3 regions of the Bradyrhizobium sp. USDA 4474 genome follow, and region 3 is predicted to be linked to each of the others. Evidence: predicted binding sites of a transcription regulator. Region 3 holds the regulator's gene; each other region holds the start of a gene.
The links. The regulator LexA, encoded in region 3, represses DNA repair genes until DNA is damaged. The targets are predictions, from matches to a motif close to TGTTCNNNNTGTGTTCNG.
Positions count from the first base shown of each region.

Region 1 (7,139 bases), 5.5 Mb from region 3:
CATTCAACGCGGCGCTCGCCGAGCGGCTGGAACGCGCGCAGAAGGCGTCGACCAGCTTTGCGGTGCTGAGCCTCGATCTCGACCGCTTCAAGGACGTCAACGATGTGTTCGGCCATCCCGTCGGCGATATGATGATGCGGGCAACCGCCGAGCGTCTTGCCGCGGAAGCCGACGGCGCCTTCGTCGCCCGCATCGGCGGCGATGAGTTCATGATCCTGATGCCCGACGACGCCAGGCGCGAAGACGTGCTGTCGCTGGCCGAGCGCCTGGTCGAGGCAATCGGCAAGGAACTCGAGGTCGACGACTATCTGCCCCATGTCGGCCTCAGCGTCGGCATCGCAGTTTATCCCGATGACGGCCCCGATGCCGCGACGCTGCTGGCGAACGCCGATTCGGCGCTGTATCGCGCCAAGCGCGAGGGGCGGGGCAGGGTCTGCTTCTTTGAAACCGAGATGGACCGGGAACTGCGCGACCGCCGGCTGCTGCAGCACGATCTGCGTCAGGCGATGGAGCAGAACGAACTCCTGATCTACTTCCAGCCACAGGCGCGGATGGACGGCGAGATCATCGGATTCGAGGTGCTGCTGCGCTGGAAGCATCCGACGCGCGGTTTCGTGCCGCCGGACCAGTTCATTCCGCTTGCCGAGGAGAACGGGCTGATCATCCAGATTGGCGAATGGGTCTTGCGGGAGGCGTGCCGGGAGGCAGCTTCCTGGCCGCGGCCGTTGCAGGTCGGCGTCAATCTGTCGCCGGTCCAGTTCCAGGCTGGCGATCTCGAACGATCTATCCATCAAATCCTGCTGGAGACGGGGCTCGCGCCGACACGGCTCGAAGTCGAGATCACCGAGGGCGTGCTGATCGGCGATTTCGGCCGCGCCGTCAACCTGCTGCGGCGGCTGAAGGCGCTCGGCATCCGCATCGCGATGGACGATTTCGGCACAGGGTATTCATCGTTGTCTTATTTGCAGTCGTTCCCGTTCGACAAGATCAAGATCGATCGCAGCTTCATCCTGAACCTCGGGGCGACGCCGCAGTCGGCGGAGATCGTCCGTGCGGTCCTGAGCCTTGCACACGCCCTGCACATTCCGGTCGTTGCGGAGGGGGTGGAGACGGAGTTGCAGCGCGCCTTCCTGGCAGGTGAGACTTGTGAGGAGATGCAGGGCTATCTGATCGGCCGCCCCGAACCGATCGAACATTATTTCGATTTGATCAGCATCAACGTCGAACGTCGCCGTTACGCCTTGTGAGTTCCGATCGCGTGGCCCGATAGGAACCAACGCGCCTCTGCGCATTTCCTAAAAGTTAACGCAGGTTAAGCGCGGGCGCGCAAAAAATGTTTTGCACAACCGCCATCGGCGTGACGCAAATCAGGGTAATAAGACCTGCAATTGCGAGGGAGGGTCTCATGGAGAACGTACGTCGCTACCGCGCGCTGGCGTCCCTCTGTCGCCAGCAGGCGGCCTATCGGCCGCTCCAGAACTGGCAGCTGCTCGGTCAGGCCGAACATTTCGAACATCTCGCCGAGATCGCATTGAAGGCGCATTTCGACGCTTGCAATGCGCAACCCGAAGAGGACGCCACCGGCGACGCGGCATGGGAACATCCAGCTGCGGCCTGAGGGTGCTTTCGTCATTGCTCGGAAGAATTCCCCTGCGGCGGCCCGCCGCACGACCTTTGCCAAGAATTAATCGCGTGGACGGGACGTCGTAAGGTGACGATCTCCATGTTGGGTGCAAGGCGACTTACCCAACATGGAGATTTCGACATGACCCATCGCGAGAATTCCGACACCACCAGGACCCGTAGGATTCTGAAGCCGCGCCGGATTGCGCTGCTCGGCACCGTGGCCGCGCTTGGCGTGGCCGTGCTGGTTGCTTCTCCCGCGTCAACGCCGTTCGGCGTGACTTCCCTGATTTCGCCGGCGCAGGCAGCTGACAGCGCAGCGACGCCGCCGGGCTTCGCCGACCTCGTCAGCAAGGTCAAGCCGGCCGTCATCTCCGTGCGGGTGAAGATCGACCGCGACAACGACAAGAGCGCGATGCTGCAACAGAACCGGATGGATCAGGACGAGGATTCGCCGTTCGAGCAGTTCGGCTTCCGCTTCCCGGGCGGGATGAATGGCATGCCGCACCAGCATCACCAGGTGATCACGGGCGAGGGCTCCGGGTTCTTCATCTCCGCAGACGGCTATGCCGTGACCAATAACCATGTCGTCGACCACGCCGAGTCGGTGCAGGTGACGACGGACGACGGCACGATTTACACCGCGAAGGTGGTCGGCACCGACCCGAAGACCGATCTCGCGTTGATCAAGGTGGAGGGCAAGACGAACTTCCCGTTCGTGAAATTCTCCGATCAGAAGCCGCGGATCGGCGACTGGGTGGTCGCTGTCGGCAATCCCTTCGGCCTCGGCGGCACCGTGACGGCCGGCATCGTCTCGGCCAGTGGCCGCGATATCGGCAACGGTCCTTACGACGACTTCATCCAGATCGATGCGCCGATCAACAAGGGCAATTCCGGCGGTCCGGCCTTCGACATGAACGGCAATGTGATCGGCGTGAACACTGCGATCTATTCGCCGTCGGGCGGCTCGGTCGGCATCGGTTTCGATATTCCGTCCGCGACTGCAAAGCTCGTCGTCGCCCAGCTGAAGGACAAGGGGGCAGTGACCCGCGGCTGGCTCGGCGTGCAGGTGCAGCCGGTGACCGCGGAGATCGCCGACAGCCTCGGCCTCAAGGCGGCGCGCGGTGCGATCGTCGACAACCCGCAGGATGGCAGCCCGGCGGCGAAGGCCGGCATCGAGGCGGGCGACGTCATCACCGCCGTCAACGGCACGGCGATCAAGGACTCGCGCGATCTCGCCCGCACCATCGCCGGGTTGGCGCCGGGCACATCGGTGAAGCTCGACGTCCTCCACAACGGCGACAGCAAGACCGTGACACTTGCGCTCGGCGAGCTGCCGAATGAACAACAGGCCAAAGCCGACGCGGGCAAAACGCAGCAGGCCCCCGGCACGCCGCGCCTCGGCCTCAGCCTGGCGCCGGCCGGCGAGGTTCAGGGTGCAGGCCAGAAGGGCGTCGTGGTCACCGAAGTCGACCCGCAGGGACCGGCGGCACAGCATGGCATCCAGACCGGCGACGTCATTCTCAATGTCGGCGGCAAGGCGGTCGCCAATGTCGGCGACGTTCGCTCCGAACTGGCCCAGGCCAAATCGTCGGGCAAGCACAGCGTGCTGTTGCAGGTGAAGAACGCGGAGGCGACCCACTTCGTCGCGGTGCCGCTCGCATAGCCTCGCGCTCTCGATGGCAAAGTCAAAAGGCGGCCTGTGGGCCGCCTTTTTCGTGCGCGCGCGCGAGATACCCACAGGGCACCGATAACATTCTCGTTAACGGCAGCAATGGTGACCGGTTCGCCCGAAAAAGCCGCGTTCGCAAGTCAGACTTCGGAATAGTGTGTTGTGCTTCGGCTGCAATGAAGCCGCCGAGGTGAATTGCAAGAGTGAAACGTCACGGCCGGCTGTTTTGTGGAACCGACCGGCGGTTCGCATTTGATCGGTGCCGACATGGATCGATTGAAGCTCTCGCTGAAGCTTGCGCTGCTCGTAGCGCCGCTTGTGCTGTGGACCGGAAGCGCCTCGGGGCGCGATGACGGCCGCTTCACCGACTCGCCGCTCAAGCCCTGGTTCGACAGCCTGCGCAGCCATCTTGGTCCGTGCTGCTCCGATGCCGACGGCGTCGCTGTGGCCGACCCCGATTGGGAGTCCCACAATGGGCACTATCGAGTCCGTCTCGACGGGGAGTGGGTGGAGGTCCCCGATGAAGCCGTGATCACCGAGCCGAACCGCGCCGGCCGCACCATGGTGTGGCCGGTCAAGACTGTGTTCGGTGTTTCGATCCGCTGCTTCATGCCTGGCAGCATGATCTGACGCCGCGTCATCGCTTGCTGGATTTGCGCTTCGAGCTCTTCCTGGTCGTCTTTCTCTTGGTCGCCTTCTTGGACGTCTTCTTCTTGGACGTCTTCCGCTTCGACGCCTTCTTCGGGACCTTCTTGCCCTTCGCGCGCGCTTCGGACAAACCGATTGCGATCGCCTGCTTGCGGCTCTTCACGCGTCCGCCGCGACCGCCCGGTCCGCTCTTGGCGGTTCCCTTCTTGTAACGGCGCATTTCGCGCTCGACGTCGCTGCCGGCACTGCGTGAGTAGCGGCGCTTCTTTGCCTTGCGTGCCATCAACTCTCTCCCTTGGCCCAAGGAAAGAACCGTATTGCTGACGCAACGTTCCAACGGCGCGGGTCGCGCTTCAGAAGGAGTTCGCGAGTTCGATTTCCGCCTCCAGCACCTGGATGCGGCGCGCGGCTTCGGCAAAGGACAGAGCGCGATCGTACTGGGCTGGCTGATAGGCCTCTTCGCTGAGCCGTTTCAGCCGCAGCCCCTGGGCCCGGGTCATCTGATCCATGAGAAAAGCCTTGGCCTCATATTTACCGTGAACCTGCATGTCCGCTCTCCATCTCGAATTCGTGGCTTGACTATATGTTCTTATTTTGTTCTAACAAGCCATGGACAACCGAATTAATGAAATTCGACGCAAAATCAGGGCCTTGAGGCTTGAGATGGCCGATATCGAGGCGACCGTGCGCGATCTCGTCAATCGCGATCGAGACTGCACCGAACGGGTTCAGGCGCAGATGGATCTGCGCCGGAAAATCACTCTGCTGATCGCCGAATGGAAAGCCGCAGGCGGCGGCGAGGTGTTGCCCGACAGCCGTGACCGGGTGCGCCTTCGTCCGCCGAAGAGCGAGAGCAAGGCGGCAAGCGTGGCTGCGCCGCGCTGAAGCAGACGATGCATGTGCTGGATGGAGGCTTGTGGTGGAGGAAGACCCGGACACCTACCGGATTCTGAAACTGCGCGCCGAGATCCTCGAATTGGGCTCCGCGATCCGGCAGTTGCAGCGCGAGGGCCTCGACGATGCTGCGGCCCAGATCCTGATCATGCGCAAGCGGGCCAGGCTTGACCACCTCGTGAAGACAGCCTCCGCCGGCGGCTGCCTTAACATCACTGACATCCGACGCAGCTAAAGCAGTCGCGCAACGCGACATGCTGGAGCTCGTCCATGCCGCATGCCGACATGACCGCCGCGCTGCAGGCGGTGCTCGATGAAGTCTGCGCGGACATTCCCCCGGGGGATACGACGTTGCGCGAGCGCGTCGCCGCGAGCTTGCGTGCAGCCGCGCGCGAGGATGATTGCTCTCTCGAGGATTTGAAACAGGTCGGCCGCCGCGCACTGACCCGCACGCCGACGATGTGGCGTTAAGGGACGTCCGGCCGGAAAGCCCCGCGTCACCGCGGGGCTCCTATTGCGGCGCTTACTTGCTCGTACCGTTCTGGGGCTTGGTCATGCTGCCGCCCTGGTCGCTGCCGGGGCCGGCGCCACCCTGGCCCGACGCGTCGGGAGCAACGTTCTTCTTCATGTTCGCTCCCGTCGTGGTCTGCGACATGGAGGAATGGTGCTTCTTGTGCGACTTGGCCTGCGCGGCGAACGGCGCGGCGGCGAGGCCGGTTGCCAGCATCACGGCAAGAGCGAGCTTGATCGTCTTCATGTGAAGGAACTCCCTGAGTTGAATTGACGCAGGCAGCCAACCGCTTTCGGTCGCAGGAGTTCCGAACAAAGTGTCAAGATTGCTTGTCCTCGCTGAGGATGAATACAATTCCCGTCAGCGCTGCGCCAATCGCAAACGTCGTCACCAGAGTCGCGGCAAAAACGAATGCCGCCGAACGCCCGCTCTGGTTCAGCAACTCGGCGACCGCAGGATTGGCCAGGATGAGCGCGAGCGTGAATGCAAGACCGAGTGCCGCGCCCATCATCGCGTGCGTCATCAACTTGATGACGCCGGTGGAAGAGATGAGGCTCGACGATTTTTTTGCGCGCATGGCTCTGCCGCTCGAACTGGCAGGCAAACGCGAGCGACGATCGCGGGTTCCAGCCCCGTGAAAGAATTGTCATGACCCGCTTCATCCGGCGTTCATCCGGGCCTTGCGAAGATGGATCACCGTCAACACGGGAACATTTGATATGGGTAAAGTGGTCTTTCTCTATCGCTCGTTGGCGTACCGTAACGCGGCGGCCGACATGCTGCGCAAGGCGCGCAAGCTGCCGCGCGGTGCCGAGCGCAGCGCGGCCCGCCGTTATGCGACGGCCTTGCGCGATCTTGCGCAGACGGAAGCCTGGCTCGAGGGGCGCGTCGCCGACGAGCCGCGGCCGATGCCGCGATTGAAACTCGCTGCGTCGCGTTAACCGGAGGCGCGCTGAAGCTCCAGAGAGTCGCTGGCTTCGAACTTGTCCTGCGCTTCCGATGTTGCCGCGCTCTTGCGCGTCAACGGAACGTCGAGGCGGCACAACAGGCCCTCCGGACGCCAATCAAATTGCGCCTGTCCGCCGAGTTGGGATTCCACACTGGCCAGCAGGCTTCTCGTTCCGAAGCCACGCGCTTTCGGCGCTCTGACCCGGGGACCGCCGGTTTCTTCCCAAGTCAAGGTGAGGAGATCGTTCTCGGCCTGCCAGCCGATCGTGAGCCGTCCCGACCGTGTCGAGAGCGCGCCATACTTCGCCGAATTGGTGAAGAGCTCGTGCAGCGCCAGCGCCAGTGTCTGCGCCGTCGCCGGCAGCAATTGCACCTCCGGGCCCGCAAACTTGATCTGTCCGCCCACCGAGTAGGGTGCAAGCTCCTCCTCGATCAGCCTCGATAGCTCGGCGCCCCGCCAGCTCGACAGCGACAGGATGGTGTGCACGCGCGCGAGCGCGTTGATGCGGCCCTCGACCGCGTTGACATAAGCCTTGACCTCGTCGGCGCGGGTCAGGCGCACGATCGACTGTGCGAGCGCGAGTGCGTTCTTGGCGCGATGATCGACCTCGCGCGCCAGCAGGTTCTGTCGCTCCTCGGCGCGCTTGCGTTCGGTGATGTCGACCGTGACGCCGCTCACCCGCACGACGCGGCCGTTGGGATCGACGGTTGCGGCCGCCGTGCCGACGCACCAGCGCACCTCGCCATCAGGCCGGCGGATACGAAACTCGCCTTCATAGGCGTGAGTGCCGGTGTTGAAGGCGGCAATGGCCCGGCTGAACTGGTCGGCGTCGTCGGGATGCA
Region 1 covers NZ_JBSRZJ010000002.1:5,575,812-5,582,950, forward strand. The annotation lists gene ACVW16_RS27830 (putative bifunctional diguanylate cyclase/phosphodiesterase) at 1-1,247, shown strand, start outside; gene ACVW16_RS27835 (hypothetical protein) at 1,406-1,618, shown strand; gene ACVW16_RS27840 (Do family serine endopeptidase) at 1,766-3,289, shown strand; gene ACVW16_RS27845 (hypothetical protein) at 3,563-3,925, shown strand; gene ACVW16_RS27850 (DUF6496 domain-containing protein) at 3,933-4,226, opposite strand; gene ACVW16_RS27855 (DUF3072 domain-containing protein) at 4,297-4,491, opposite strand; gene ACVW16_RS27860 (hypothetical protein) at 4,607-4,828, shown strand; gene ACVW16_RS27865 (hypothetical protein) at 4,863-5,072, shown strand; gene ACVW16_RS27870 (hypothetical protein) at 5,108-5,308, shown strand; gene ACVW16_RS27875 (hypothetical protein) at 5,361-5,594, opposite strand; gene ACVW16_RS27880 (hypothetical protein) at 5,668-5,925, opposite strand; gene ACVW16_RS27885 (hypothetical protein) at 6,068-6,289, shown strand; gene ACVW16_RS27890 (HWE histidine kinase domain-containing protein) at 6,286-7,139, opposite strand, start outside.
Region 1: the regulator LexA is predicted to act here: its motif matches at 4,528-4,545, upstream of ACVW16_RS27855 (DUF3072 domain-containing protein).

Region 2 (7,139 bases), 4.7 Mb from region 3:
GCGGAGCGATCCTGGTCGAGGTCCTTTAGTGAAGGATCGAAGCTGTTGGATAATCTCAAGATACAACAAAATCAGCGGTGAGCAGTCGAATCGATCTATAAATGACATAAGTGACGAGCTTGGGCGGTTGCCTAATACTTGCCCAAGATCGACTGATCGGCCGGTCTGATTGCGATGCGAGCAGCAAGCCCGGCCAAGTATTATGTCCACACTTTGCATTAGCCGCGATCGCAGCAGCGAACCGCATCGCTGAGTGCCGGCGTGCCGCAGTCCAGGCGCACCTTGAAGCCGCGAGCTAAAGCCCACTGGCAGCAGGATTCTATGCCAGGAGCGCGTCGGTTTCTGTCTTGGACAAGCCGTGAGTACACGGAGCGTCGTGGTGATCATGCGAATGATCGACGTTGTGCTGGGCGACGATCGCATCGCGGAAATAGTAGGCGATCCAGACGGCTGAGATTGGCCAGGCCGCGGCTTTCACGACCTCAACTAACAGCTTTAGGTATTCCACAATCTTATCTCTCTACGGCAGCGGCGTTGGACCGCCGAAGTTGAAGTGAGTTTCGACTGCGTCAGATCTTCTGGCCGACTTTATCGACCAGCGCGGAATCTCTACTCCGCCTGGACTTGTCGGCAGGACTTCGCCAGAGGCGACGTTCACGCCAAAACGCTTCTTTACGACGAACAACGTGCAGAAATATGCCGCAGGTTGAGATAGTCAGAGAGCCGCGACCGTCCTCATGCTCCGATGCAAAATGTAGCCCGGCCAGCGATACCTCGGGTGCGAGAAAGGCATCGGGCAGCTCCACCAAGCTCGCACCTCTTAGACCGTGGATGGATTCGCGACCTTTTGCTCGCTTCCATCACGCGAACGCGACCCTCGATCGCGGTGAAGTTGTGGAACAAGCCAACGATTGTGACAAGTGCGAATCCAATCAAAGGATTCCGCCTCAGCCAACTCCATGCACGTCAGGTTCAGTGCCTTGGCCTTGGTGCGGGCCGTGCTCGTAAAACCGTTGGCGGCAACTACGATTCCGTGGTGAATTCCAGTCTTTTCGCACTTTTTGGCGAAGGCCTCGCTCTGAGGAACTCCTACCTTTCGCCCTTGCTCCCTGCTCTCAATGGTGGTCAGATTCGGCCCGTGATGGGCACGACGGATAATCACCACGTCATGTCACGAAGCCGACCGGTGTCCTTGTCAACCTTAAAGAGGAAGCGACGGTAACTCCGTCCTGGTGCGCGAACATGCGCTCCAAGATGGCGACGAGATTATGGAATCGCTGACCAGGTCGTTCAAGAGAGACGATTTCTTTCGCGGCGTAGATCGTACCCCTCAAATTACAGAAGTTTCTCGAAATTACGGCCGCTTTGCCGGAAGTGGCGCAACTGGTACTGGGCTTGGCGCGACGCCTGCGGCGGGGCTCGAAGGTGGGGGCGTTGCATCGTATAAGGTGTGCACGCCGGCGACAACGAGAGCGATGACCAACACCGCATACACAACAAGCAGGACGCCGCGGGTCTCACGATAGTTTTTCATCGCTTGTTCGATCGGCGTTTCCGCGATTTCTTCCCGCTCGCGAACCGAGATGTAGCTATAAAGGCTCTGCATCCAGCTCCGCCGGGAAGAAGCCTGGCATTCGAAAAACGCCCCATTGATCCGCCACTGTAACGCGAATGACAAACCGACGAATATTGCGGCAGCAAAATAGAACAGGGAAGAGATGAGAGGACCAGGCGTCTTGGCCGCGTCACCCACGATCTTCAATATGAAAGGCGCCGCCGAGACGGCCAAGTCGCGCCAGAGTGTCGCCGCAAGATCCTGCGCTCGTTGTGCGACCTTTTGTGTTTCATCAACAACCGTTTTGCGGAGATCGGCCAGCGCCTTCAGAGTCTCGCGGCTCGACGATTGGACGTGAGCTTCATAGGCTGCCTTAGCCGCCTCGAGCGCTTGGTCCAATGTCGTGACAAGATCCTGCTGAGGACGGCTCGCCCGAGCCAACTCGCCGGAAAAGAGCAGGTGGCGTGCCTCGACATCCGTCCCCGCCTAACAATCTGCGCGCAGCCACCGTTTCCCATGATTGATACCCTGGCGATGAAGCTGCCGGTGCGGCCACCAGCATCCAGGGATTGAGATCGGTGACGACCTCACGATCCGGAACAAAGTCGCGTACATAGCGAGTGGGGTCGATGCGACCAAGCAGGGATTCCGGAGGCGGAACCGGCTGCGCCAAATCCCATGAAGCGACTTCCAGTCCTCGCGCGCGAAATGCCTGTGTGGAATTGAAATCGACGATCGCGAGACGGGGCAGGACAGACCGTTGCGTCAAATAATGTGGAATACTCGATTGGAAAATAAAGAAGGCGCAAGCTGGGGCGGCTGGCTTTCCAAGCGTGATCACGACCTCGCGTGTCGCATCGAAGACATCCGCCGTGACGAGATCGCCACCCAAGGCCGGATTATAAACTTGCAATGATGAGAACGGCGATGGGACTTCGTCGGCGAAGGCGAGCCAGGCCACCTGCGCACCGGCGGACGGCAGCCGCCCTCGCAACACAAGGGCGTCAACACGTTCGTCCGCCGAGGTGCCGTTCGCGACTAGCTCACGAACGCGTTCGAGCAGATGTGTTGAGCTCGAAGTCATCGAGTGTGATCTTGTCCTTGATGATGATCTCGCCCCTGTCGGGATTCACCGAAATTACGGACGGCGTCAAACCGACGGGGAAGGTAAGTTTGACCCCGCTTGCCGTCTCGACGCGGCGGTTTCTGGGCGCCTGAATCGCGTTCTTTTGGAGGACGAACGATTCTCCTGCCATTCCTTCACGTTTCAGCCTTGCCTTGAAGTCGGTCACGACCGGGCTGTCGTCGGGCAGCGGTCCGAAAATGCTTTTCAGCCAATTTTGAGCGCTTTCGCCGTCGACTGAACCACCTGACTGGCTGGCATCGAATAGGCGTTGCGCCAGATTTTTCATGGTGCCCTGCGGAAGGATGTCTTTGTGCTTGTAGGCAATGTTGCGCGTGACATCGACGATTGCCTTGGTCAGTTCCTCCTCCGTTCGCTGGCGCCGCACCAGCAAGAATCGCTCAAAATAAGCCGCAGGCCGCTGCGGATTCTGACGATCGACAACGCAGATTTCGTCGCCGTCTTTGCGCAGCTTGATGAGCGCGGCTTTCTGCAAAGCGTTGCGATTTTGAACAAAGGTCCGCTCGATTTCGCCGAAGGTCGGCCGGGGCTTTCCCGAACGTCCGCGGCTGATATCGTAGTCGTAGGTAAGAACCTTCTCGTCCTCGAATTTCAAAAGGGCAAACAGCCGGCCGCTCGAGCAGGATAGCGAGAAGATCAGGAAGGCGCCGACAGCCGTGCTGTCGTGAGCTTCATTGAACGCCGTTGCGAGCTTCTCGCTTTCCTCCTGGAAAGTTGCTTTATCCCGGCCGATCCGTGCGAGTTGCGCCCGCACCGGTGAGTCCGCCATGAATTCGTATCGATTTCCACTGTTGACCGATCCGGCACGGCCCAGGAAAAAGGGCGCGTGTTGGCCGGCATCGAAAGCCGTGAGCAGCTGCAAGTGTTCCTCTCCGGGGCCGACGATATGAAATACGCTCTGGTCAATGCGCAGGCTTTCGAACTCCTGCTCAGTAAGGGAGGCCATAAATCACCCTAGAACAAATGGAGAACGTTGGCAATCTGCGATTCTCTTCCAATTATGTCGCATCCCGTTAAGAATCCTGCACTTTTGTCAGAAATTCTACTTTTAATTGTGACAACGATGCAATTAGCGTATTGCGCGGTCGAGCGCGGCGGCTCTTCGATTTGTTGAGGGTCTTCACTCGCCCAAGTCCGATGCCGCAATTCGGGTGACGTGAATATTTTTCGTAAAATTTAGCTTGCGGGAAGCTTTTTCATGGTGTGAGATCTAATTTCGGCCGGAAGGCGAGATGGCAAACGAAATTCACGGCCGAGAACGTTTTTCATGGATTGAGCCAATGCCGCTACAATTTTCAGGCCCTGTGAGCGTTTTTCATGATCGAAGGCTGCCAGAGTCCGCGACCCCCGCCGGCTACGCAGCACTAATTGACGCCTACCGGCTGTCCGTCCCGATACCACGCTTGCTTTCCGCCACCGGCACAAAGCACCGCATCCTCGAGCAAAGTGGATGGCGCATCTACACGCCACGTCATGCGCCGGACGTCAGCCTCGAGGGACATCTCACCTTCGCACTCAAGAACGAAGGACTAGACCTTGCCATCCTGAAGCGACTCTTCCTCACCGTGAAGGAGGACGAGATTGCAGACCTTGTGAAGCAGAAGCCGACCGGACTCTACACGCGCCGCATCTGGTTTCTCTATGAATGGTTGTTGGGGCGTGAGCTTAATCTGCCCACAGCAGACAAGGTCTCCTATGTCGACGCCGTCGATACCGAACTCCAGTATGCGAGTTCTGGGCAGAATTCGGTACGGCATCGCGTCCGTAATAATCTGCCAGGCACATCGGACTTCTGCCCGCTCGTTTTCAAGACCCAAGTGCTGACGGAATTTGTTGCACAGGACCTCAAGGAGCGCGCCCGCGTCGTGGTGAGCCAGGTCCCGAAGGATCTGCTCGCGCGAACCGCCGCCTTCCTTCTCCTCAAGGACTCGAAGTCGAGTTACGTCATCGAAGGAGAAAGACCGCCACAGGATCGCATCCAGCGGTGGGGCAAGGTCATCGGCGAAGCAGGACGGGCGCCGCTCGACGAGGCGGAGTTTCTGCGCCTGCAGCGGATCGTCATCGGTGATGAGCGCTTCGTAAAGCTCGGCTTCCGCAACGAAGGTGGCTTTGTCGGCGAGCATGACCGCGAGACGCAAAGACCCATTCCGGATCATATCAGCGCACGCCACGAAGATATTGCCCCCCTCGTGCGCGGATTGATCGCCTTCGATCAGGCGGCGGAAAATGAGCTTGATCCTGTCATCGCCGCCGCCGTGCTGGCTTTCGGATTTGTCTACGTTCACCCATTCGAGGATGGCAATGGCCGCATTCACCGATACCTGATGCACCATGTTCTGGGACGGCGCGGCTTCAATCCTGCCGGCATCCATTTTCCGGTTTCGGCAGCCATTCTCGACAAGATCGGCGAATACAAGGACGTGTTGGAAAGCTATTCGAGTAGATTGCTTACGTGCATAGAATGGGAGCCGACTCCGCAAGGCAACGTCAAGGTCCTGAACGATACCGCTGACTTTTACCGCTTCTTCGATGCAACGCCGCATGCGGAGTTCCTGTACGAATGCGTGCAGAGGACCATCGAACAGGATCTTCCGAGGGAAACCCGGTTCTTACGGAGTTTCGATACGTTCCGGGCGGGCGTCGAAAACATGGTCGATATGCCGGAGCGGACCCTCAACAACCTCCTTGGATTCTTGCAGCAGAATGAAGGGCGGCTTTCAAAGCGCGCTCGTGAAAATGAATTCTCCCAGCTGATGCCAGACGAAGTCACGAAGATCGAGGGCCTCTATCTCGAGGCCTTCTCGGACGAGCCTGGAACGGAGAGCTGACCGTCTGCCCGCTATGAAAATATGACCAGGGTCGTCTGGGGCGTGCGCTTGATATTAGGAGGCCATCTTCGATTTCTTCTTTTTCGATATCCCGCCAGATCCTCCGGAGTTTCCCAATAGGAGACTATACGCCCGCGTGTCGCGGGTGGATTCATTGAGCACGCGCCCGCATCGCCGCGTATCCTTCGAATTTGATTGCATCGATGCCGATTATGTCGACGCGAGCGGACCAGAGCTCCTGAACGGCTTTCGTGCTGGACAGACCAAGCCGTTTGCACTCCTGCGTGTGGTGACGACGCCGGCTCGGTTTGATCGCTTTGCGGGCGCAACGCCAGAGCCAGGCGATTGGTTTCATCTCGAGCTCAGGCCCAAGGGCCATGGTCTGCCGGCATGGCATGCTCAACTCGAGGGTAATGGTTATTCGATGCATGCCCGGGGAGTTCTGATGTTCGCGCGGCTGCTCAACACTCCCGGCGAGGCGCCACCGCACCCCTTAAGGCCCCAACCCCTAGGTGCCGCAGCGGCCCCGCGGCTGGTATTGCCGGAGCCGCTCGCTACGGCCTGTGCGGCACTTCCGCCCCCGGCGACGCCCGCCGAAGTCTCAGCCATCCTCAAAGACCTGCCACAAGCGACATCCATCCGGGTCAGGGATGTTGGCCAGGCAAATTTCATTTCTCTGTGCGACGATGGCGGTAATGCAATTCTGCACTTCGATGTCGGATTTCCGATCTCTTTCAATCGCCACACTTTTCCATCCAGATTCGTTGTCGATCGAGCCGAGAAGCTTCCGATCGTGCTCTCGCATTGGGATTGGGATCATCTCCATGGCGCGCTCCTTCTCCCGCATCTGCTCGGCTGCCGCTGGATTGTCCCGGACCAGCGGCTGGGACCTGGTGCCGCGCGCCTGGCACATATACTGGACCAGAGGGGTAATCTGGTCGTACGCCCTGCCAACGCAAGGATCCGTTTTCCTTTTGGCGAATTGGTAAGAAGCGGCGGCCGCCCCTCCGATCTCAACGACAGCGGATTGACCATCCTTGCGACCCTCACGAGCGGACGATCAGCTTTGCTGACCGGCGACGCAGACTATTCGCACCTCAAGCATGCCAATGCCAAGCAGGTAGATCACTTAGTCGCAACTCATCATGGCGCGCGCTTTAATGCAGGCGCGCCGTTGGTGCCAAAGCCAAATAGCGGGCAGGGCCAACTGGTGATTTCGTGTGGATATCGCAACGTCTATGGGCATCCGCACCCGGATGGGCTATCCAAGCATGCAAGGTCAGGTTGGACGACCTATGTCACCACCGCCGGGCGAAGAGGTGTCGCCAGTCGAGGCGACCGCATCGTGAATTGACGGTAAAGCGCCGAGGTCTTCTGGCTTCCTTGTGCTCGAACTCGGCGCGCGGATTGCGGATCTCGAAGGAGCGCGACACAGTTTTGTCGTTCCGGGCGGACAGGCAGCCATCGTCCTCGCCTATCTCGGGTTCTGCACCGCTGGATCGCATGTCCTCATGCCCGATAGCGCCTATGGGCCGAACAAGGAATTGGGAGCCTGGCTTCTAAAGGGCTTAGGCATCTCCGTCGAGGCCTACCCGCCAATGATCGGCGCCGG
Region 2 covers NZ_JBSRZJ010000002.1:4,750,773-4,757,911, forward strand. The annotation lists gene ACVW16_RS24245 (hypothetical protein) at 1-81, shown strand, start outside; gene ACVW16_RS24250 (hypothetical protein) at 570-809, opposite strand; gene ACVW16_RS24255 (restriction endonuclease) at 821-1,165, opposite strand; gene ACVW16_RS24260 (hypothetical protein) at 1,355-1,954, opposite strand; gene ACVW16_RS24265 (hypothetical protein) at 1,929-2,639, opposite strand; gene ACVW16_RS24270 (nucleoid-associated protein) at 2,599-3,645, opposite strand; gene ACVW16_RS24275 (Fic family protein) at 3,980-5,527, shown strand; gene ACVW16_RS24280 (metallo-hydrolase/oxidoreductase) at 5,682-6,881, shown strand; gene ACVW16_RS24285 (PLP-dependent transferase) at 6,913-7,139, shown strand, end outside.
Region 2: the regulator LexA is predicted to act here: its motif matches at 3,655-3,672, upstream of ACVW16_RS24270 (nucleoid-associated protein).

Region 3 (7,139 bases):
CGGGGCTTGGCCACGTGCTGTCGATCTCCGGCTACCACATGGCGGTCGTCGCTGGAGTCGTCTTCTTCGCGGTCCGCGCGCTGTTGGCGCTGATCCCCGGGCTGGCGGCCGGATTCGCAATCAAGAAATGGTCGGCGGCCGCGGCGCTGGTGGCCTCCGCATTCTATCTGCTGCTCTCGGGCGCGGAGGTCGCAACCCAGCGATCGTTCTTCATGACCGCGGTGGTGCTGATTGCCGTGATCGTCGACCGTCGCGCGATCACGTTCCGCACGCTGGCGGTGGCGGCGCTGATCGTGCTCGCGGTTGCGCCGGAAGCGCTGGTGCATCCGAGCTTCCAAATGTCGTTTGCGGCGACGCTCGGGCTGGTGGCAATGGTGCAGATCGGGATGCCGAACCTGCTTGCCTCGCCCGATCATTCGACGACGGCGCGGATTGCGCTGTGGGGCGGCCGCGAGATCGCGATGCTGTTCATGGCTTCCATGATCGCGGGGCTTGCGACCACGCCCTATGCCGCCTTCCATTTTCACCGCGTCACGCCCTACGGCGTGCTCGCCAATCTCGGTGCGATGCCCGTCGTCTCGGCGCTGGTGATGCCGGCCGGGCTGTTGGGACTGCTCGCGGCTCCGTTCGGGCTGGACGGCGTGTTCTGGTGGCTGATGGGGATCGGCATCGACTGGATGATTGTGGTCACCCGCTGGGTGGCGGCATTGCCAGGGGCTATCGGCCATGTCGGCGCCTTCGGCACCGCGCCGCTGGTGACGGCGAGCCTGGGGCTTGTCCTGATGGGGCTGTTGCGCACGCCGCTGCGCTGGTCGGGTGCGATCGTGCTTGCGGTCGCAACGATCTGGGCCTTGTCGGTGCGGCAACCCGACATTCTCATTGCCGCCGACGGCCAGAACGTCGCGGTGCGCGGCAAGGATGGGCAGCTGCATCTGATCAGGACGAAGAAGGACAATTTCCTTCTCAAGGAGTGGCTCGCGGCGGACGCCGACCCGCGCGATGCCGCCAGCGCTTCGCTCGGCGACGGCGTGTCGTGCGACGATGCCGGCTGCGTGACGCCGCTTGCCGACGGCCGCATGATTGCGCTGGCGCTGCGCATCGACGCGCTGGCCGACGATTGCAGCCGCGCAGCGCTGGTGGTGACGGCGAGGCCTGCGCCGCCCGATTGCGCTGCAATGGTGATCGATCGGCCGCGTCTGGCGAGCCAGGGCGCGCTTGCGCTGACACAGCGCGGTGACGGTTTTGCGGTTCAGCCGGTGAGAGCGAGGGGCGCAAACCGCTCCTGGTCGCCGGTGGCGCCCGGCGATGCAGATTTCGGCCAAACCCTCAAGCCACGGTCGGCAGCTCCGCGGACCAAAGACGCAACGCCGTCGGAGGCCGACCTTCAGGCCGAGGACTAGAATCGACGCTTCAGCCGATCGGCAGGCGTGGCGGCGTCGTGCGACTGTCGGCGGCCACTTGCGGCTTGTGCTCGCGCTCGCCGAGCGGCTGGGTCACGGGCAGTTGCAGCACGGTTGCGCGCTGGCCTTCGACGAGCTGCGTCACCAGCACGTATTTGCCATCGGGGAATTCGATCGCGTCGTGATGGCGATCGGGAATGTGCGGATCAACCTTGCCGAACTTGCCTACGCGGGAATTGATGGTGCGGGTCCAGATCCACCTGTTGTCGTAGCGGACGTTGTCGGCGAAGGCGAGCTCCGTTCCCGGAAGCAGGCAGACCGCGACCGACATGTCGGCTTCAGAGGCGAAGCCGCGCGTCGAGGTGCCGCGGAACGTTGTCGTGACGATCGTCTCGCCGACTTCTGCGGGACGCGTCGCGACGGCATGCAAGCTATAGTCACACATCGGGTGCTCCTCATCGGGGATAGCAACCCGCGCCTCTGTCCTGGAGGCGCCGGCCTCTATCAGAGTTGAAGCCTGCAAGACTCTGCTTGGTTGTAGGCAAATCTGCGGCTCCGATCCGCGAGCCGCAATCACATTATCTTTCCCGAACGGCTGGGAACAAAGCTTGCCTCCGTGCATTTGGGAGGCTTCGCGCTCAGCGTCCGGCCGGCGCGGACCAGCCGGAATATTGCCAGCCGGGCTGCGCCTGTTGCTCGATGGCGTTGCGGGCATCGCGGATCTGCGCGCTCGTCGCCTGCGGCACCTTGCCGAGGCGATGCTGCGCATGCGCAGCAAAGGCGTGCGATCCGGACGCTGTGATCAGCGTCATCGTGACGGTGCTCAGGATGATCTTGCCCATCATTCTCTCCTCAGTCTCCCTGGAGGCCCATCGAAGCGAGTGTGCTTCGTTGCGGCATGCCGGGGATGTAGGGCTGGAGAGGTGGCGGGATAATCTGTGCAGAACCAGAAAGTCTATCCAGCCGGAGCGGACAATCGTCCGCTCCAATCGTTGATCGCAGTCACCGATCGCGCGAGAACGTGGCGCTCAGTACTTGCGATAGAGACCGATCAGCTTGCCCTGGATCTTGACCCGGTTGGGGGGCAGGATGCGGACCTCATAGGCGGCATTCGCTGGCTCGAGCGCGATCGAGGCGCCGCGGCGACGGAAGCGCTTCAAGGTGGCTTCCTCGTCGTCGATCAGGGCGACGACGATGTCGCCAGTGTCGCAGCTCTCGTTGCGCTGGATGAGGGCCATGTCGCCGTCGAGGATGCCGGCGTCCACCATGGAATCGCCGCGCACTTCGAGCGCATAGTGCTCGCCCGCGCCGAGCATGTCGGGCGGAACGCTGATAGTGTGGCTGCGGGTCTGCAAGGCTTCGATCGGCGTACCGGCCGCGATCCGGCCCATGACGGGCACCGCGACGGGACGCTCGCCCTCATCCGCCGGCGGGCTCGACGTCATGCGCACCTTGCCGAGGTTGCCCTCGATGACGCTCGGGGTGAAGCCGCGGCGACTGCCGGCGGCGGCCTGGAGCTCGGGCAGCTTGATCACCTCGATCGCGCGGGCGCGGTTGGGCAGACGGCGGATGAAGCCGCGCTCCTCGAGCGCAGTGATCAGGCGGTGGATGCCCGATTTCGAGCGCAGATCGAGCGCGTCCTTCATCTCGTCGAAGGAGGGCGGCACGCCGCTTTCCTTCAGCCGCTCGCTGATGAACCGCAGGAGCTCGTATTGTTTGCGCGTTAACATCTCGACCAAAATCCCCCTGGTGATGTCATTCAATTCCGAGACGCTGAATTCAGCCATAAGCCGCTACATGCTCGAAACAAATCATGAACGGACACTATATGTTCGATACATGTTCCGCAACTGCTTAATTTACCGTGAACGCGACGAAGTTCGCGGAACGCACGCGAACGAAGCGGTCAGACGGGCAGCCGCAGCACCTCGCAAGCGGTGCCTGCTTCGGCCTTCGGCGCGAACGGTGCGCGCACGAGAAGTGCCTGTGCCGCAGCCAGATTCGAAAGCAACGAGGAGTCCTGATGATCGACGGGAACGGCGACCAGCGTGCCGTCGTCACGCTCTGCCAGCCGCGCGCGCAGATAATCTTCGCGCTGATCGTTGGCGCCGACATCGCGGCCGAGCACGGCGCGCTCGCGGCGATGATGAACCACCGAACGCCCCGACAGCGCGCGAATCAGCGGGACCAGAAACAGGAAAGCGCAAACGTAGGATGATACGGGATTGCCGGGCAGGCCGATCACGCGCATCGATCCCAGTTGCCCGTTCATCATGGGCTTGCCCGGTCGCATCGCGATCTTCCAGAACGCCATCGAGATACCTTCGTCCCTCAGTGCCTGTTGCACCAGATCGTGGTCGCCCACCGAGGCACCGCCGGTCGTGATCAGGATGTCGGCGCCGCTCTCGCGCGCGCGGCGGATGCCCGATGTGGTGGCGGCAAGCGTATCGGCCGCGACCCCGAGATCGATCGTGTCGGCACCTTCGCTGCGAGCCAGAGCATGAAGGGCATAGCCATTGGAATAGACGATCTGGCCGTGGCCGGGCGTCGAGCCCGGCATCACCAGCTCATCGCCGGTGGCGAGGATTGCGACCGTCGGCCGGCGGCGGACCGCGAGTTGCGGATGGTTCATCCCGGCGGCGAGTGCGAGGTCGCGCTCCGTGAGCCGCGTGCCGCTGCGCAGGAGCACGTCGCCCTCGCGGAAGTCGATGCCGGCCGGGCGGATGTGTCGTCCGGTGATGGCGGCTTCCTTGATCGTGATGCACTCGCCGTCGGCGACGGTGTCCTCCTGGATCACCACGGCATCCGCGTTATCGGGAACGACGCCACCGGTGAAGATCCGCACGGCTTCGCCGGCGCCGACCCTTCCAGCAAACGGCCGGCCGGCCGCGACTTCGCCGATCACCGTGAGCCGTGTGTCGACCTTGGCCGCATCGGCCGCACGCACGGCATAGCCATCCATCGCCGACATCGCCTCAGGCGGCTGCGTCCGCCGCGCCGCGACATCGCGCGCAAGCACGCGATGAAAGGCCCGATCGAGCGCAACTGTTTCCTCGGCCAGCGGCTCCGCTCCCGCGAGCACGGCAGCAAGCGCATCGGATACCGGCATGAGGGCCACGGTGAAAACTCCAGCTACGCCCATTCGGGCAAATCAGCCGCGAGAGTTCTAGCCGAGCGGGAGCGTCCAGGCAAAGCAGCCGCACAAGATGATTTATCCCACCCCTGGAGCCGTGGGACGAAGCTGGCGGTTCAGCCGCGGCATGATCAGGAGAGCGACGCATACCGGCACAACGACGGCCAAGGCAAAGACAAGAGCCGTGGCCAGCATCGGTCAGGTCCCCGGCGGCTCGCTCGGACTGACATCAGGCGCTTTGGGATTCTTGTCGGGCATTGGATCGGCCTGGGCCTTCAGGTCGGCGGCCTTGCTGATCAGTTTTGCGGAGAGCTCAGAATTCGAGGTGGTCCTGGCGTATTTCATCAGCAGGGAGGCCTGCTTGGTGAGGTAGGTTTTGCCCAACACGATGATAAGTCCGATGTAGAATTCCCAACGGACTATAGAGTCCGGAGCCGGGGATTCCGTTCCCGGAACTCTGTACAAAAATGCACAAAGGGTTTTGGTTCCCGAGTTCCAGTGAAATTGCCTCCGGAATCAGAGCCGGGTTGCCAAGTCAGATCCCCAGCGCCTTCAGGGCATTTCCGACGTCGGTCGGCGAGGTCACATGCACCGCGGTCAGGCCGCGCGCCCGTGCACCTTCGACGTTCTCGGCGAGATCATCGAAGAACACGATGCGGTTCGCGGGCACCCCCATCGCGGCGACGACATGGTCGAAGGCCTCCGCATCGGGTTTGCGCAGCCCGATGCTCGAGGACAGGTAGAGCTCGCGGAAATGCCCGAGCAGGTCGGCATATTCCTTCGAAAAAAAGTCCACATGGGGGCGGTTGGTGTTGGAGAAGGCATAGACCGGCATCTGCTTCGCCGCACGCGGCAGCAGCTCCGCAATATCAGGCATCTCGCCGGCGAAGATCGCGTTCCATCCTTCGAGGAACTGCGCATCCGAGATGCCGATGCCGAGCGATGCGCGCAGCGAGGCAAAATAGTCCTCGTCGCTGATCTTGCCGACCTCGTGCAGCCGGTAGGCCTCGCTGTCGCGCATATAGCGCGCGACGATGGCTTCCGGCTCGCAGTCGGCATGTCGCGCCCAGCAGGTGATCGCCTTGGAGAAATCGATGTCGAGCACGACGCGTCCGAGATCGAACAGAAGCGCATCGGCGCTACCAGGCGAGAGCGAGGTCACTTGCGTCCTTTCCATCAGTATCGGTAGGGTTCGTGGTCGAACAGCGGGAATGCGCTGAACACGCTCGGCGCGTTGGTTGCGGTGGCCGGGTGCAGACAGGATTTGTCGACCTCGGCGAAGGAGGTGGCGCCCAGGAGACCGAGGCAGCGCAGCACCTCGTCCTCGAGCAGCTCGAGCATCCGCGCCACGCCGGTCTCGCCCGCCGCAGCCAGTGCCCAGCATTGCAGCCGGCCGATGCCGACGAGGTCTGCGCCCGCCGCGATCGCCTTGACGATGTCGGTGCCGCGGCAGATGCCGCCATCGACCATGATCTTGGCGCGGCCCTTCACCGCTTCGACGATCTCGGGCAGCACATGCATGGCACCGCGGCCGTGATCGAGCTGACGGCCGCCATGGTTGGAGACGTAGATCCACTCGACGCCGTGATCGACCGCGATCTGCGCGTCCTCGGCAGTGGCGATGCCCTTGAGGATCAACGGTATCCGGAACTTGTCCTTGACCATTTTCACGGTCCGCCATTCCAGGCCCTTCTGGTAGTCGCCTCCGGTAGCGCGCAGACGGCTCTCGCGAACGTAGCGCTTGGCGATGTCACGCTCGCGACGGCTGTAATGGGCGGTGTCGACGGTCAGGCAGAAGGCGGCATATCTGGCCTTCTCGGCGCGGCTGACGACATCGGCCACGAACGCGTCATCGCCGCGAACATAGAGCTGGTACATGCGCAACGCGTCGGGGGCGGCTTCGGCGGTCTTTTCGAGGCCGGGTTCGGAAACCGAGCTCAGCATATGGGCGGCGCCGAATCTGCCGGCGGCGCGGGCAACGCTGGCGGCTCCAAGCGGATCGAAGATTTCCAGCGCGCCGACAGGCGCGAGCACGACAGGCAGGCGCATGTTGCGGCCGAACTGCTCGACGGAGCCATCGACCTTGCGCACGTCGCGCAGCACTCGGGGGCGAAAAGCGATCTCGTCCAGCGCCATGCGGTTGCGACGCATGGTGGTCTCGGTCTCGGCCGCACCGACGATGTAGTCCCAGGCGTTCTGGTTGAGGTTGGAGCGCGCCTTCCGGATGAATTCGTGCAGGTTCTGGAATGGCTCGTTACTGGCGCCGAGTTCGACATTCCGTTCCGGCCGGGGCGCGTCGTTCATTGTTGTCCTCCCGAGAATTTGAAGTCTTACGCCATCGCCTATCCCGTTCGGCCTTCCAAAACCATCCTAAACTCGCATAGCTGCGAAGCGTCGTCGGCCGACCGATTCCCGCTGTCCGGGAGGGCTGGTCTCCGAACGTTGCCAAATGTTTAGGTCCAGGCGAAGGGATTTTCATCGCGTGCCCGCCGGCGTGGCAGGCCGGCCTTGAAGAAACCAGAATGATATTGTGAGAACCGGGCTGGATCGCCATTTGGATGGCGGCTGCCAAGCCTCAAAAGAACCGCTAAGCGAAAAGGCCACCC
Region 3 covers NZ_JBSRZJ010000002.1:88,144-95,282, reverse strand. The annotation lists gene ACVW16_RS02115 (ComEC/Rec2 family competence protein) at 1-1,400, shown strand, start outside; gene ACVW16_RS02110 (hypothetical protein) at 1,411-1,845, opposite strand; gene ACVW16_RS02105 (hypothetical protein) at 2,039-2,242, opposite strand; gene lexA (transcriptional repressor LexA) at 2,429-3,130, opposite strand; gene ACVW16_RS02095 (molybdopterin molybdotransferase MoeA) at 3,307-4,518, opposite strand; gene ACVW16_RS02090 (hypothetical protein) at 4,732-4,920, opposite strand; gene ACVW16_RS02085 (HAD family hydrolase) at 5,069-5,710, opposite strand; gene ACVW16_RS02080 (alpha-hydroxy acid oxidase) at 5,710-6,837, opposite strand.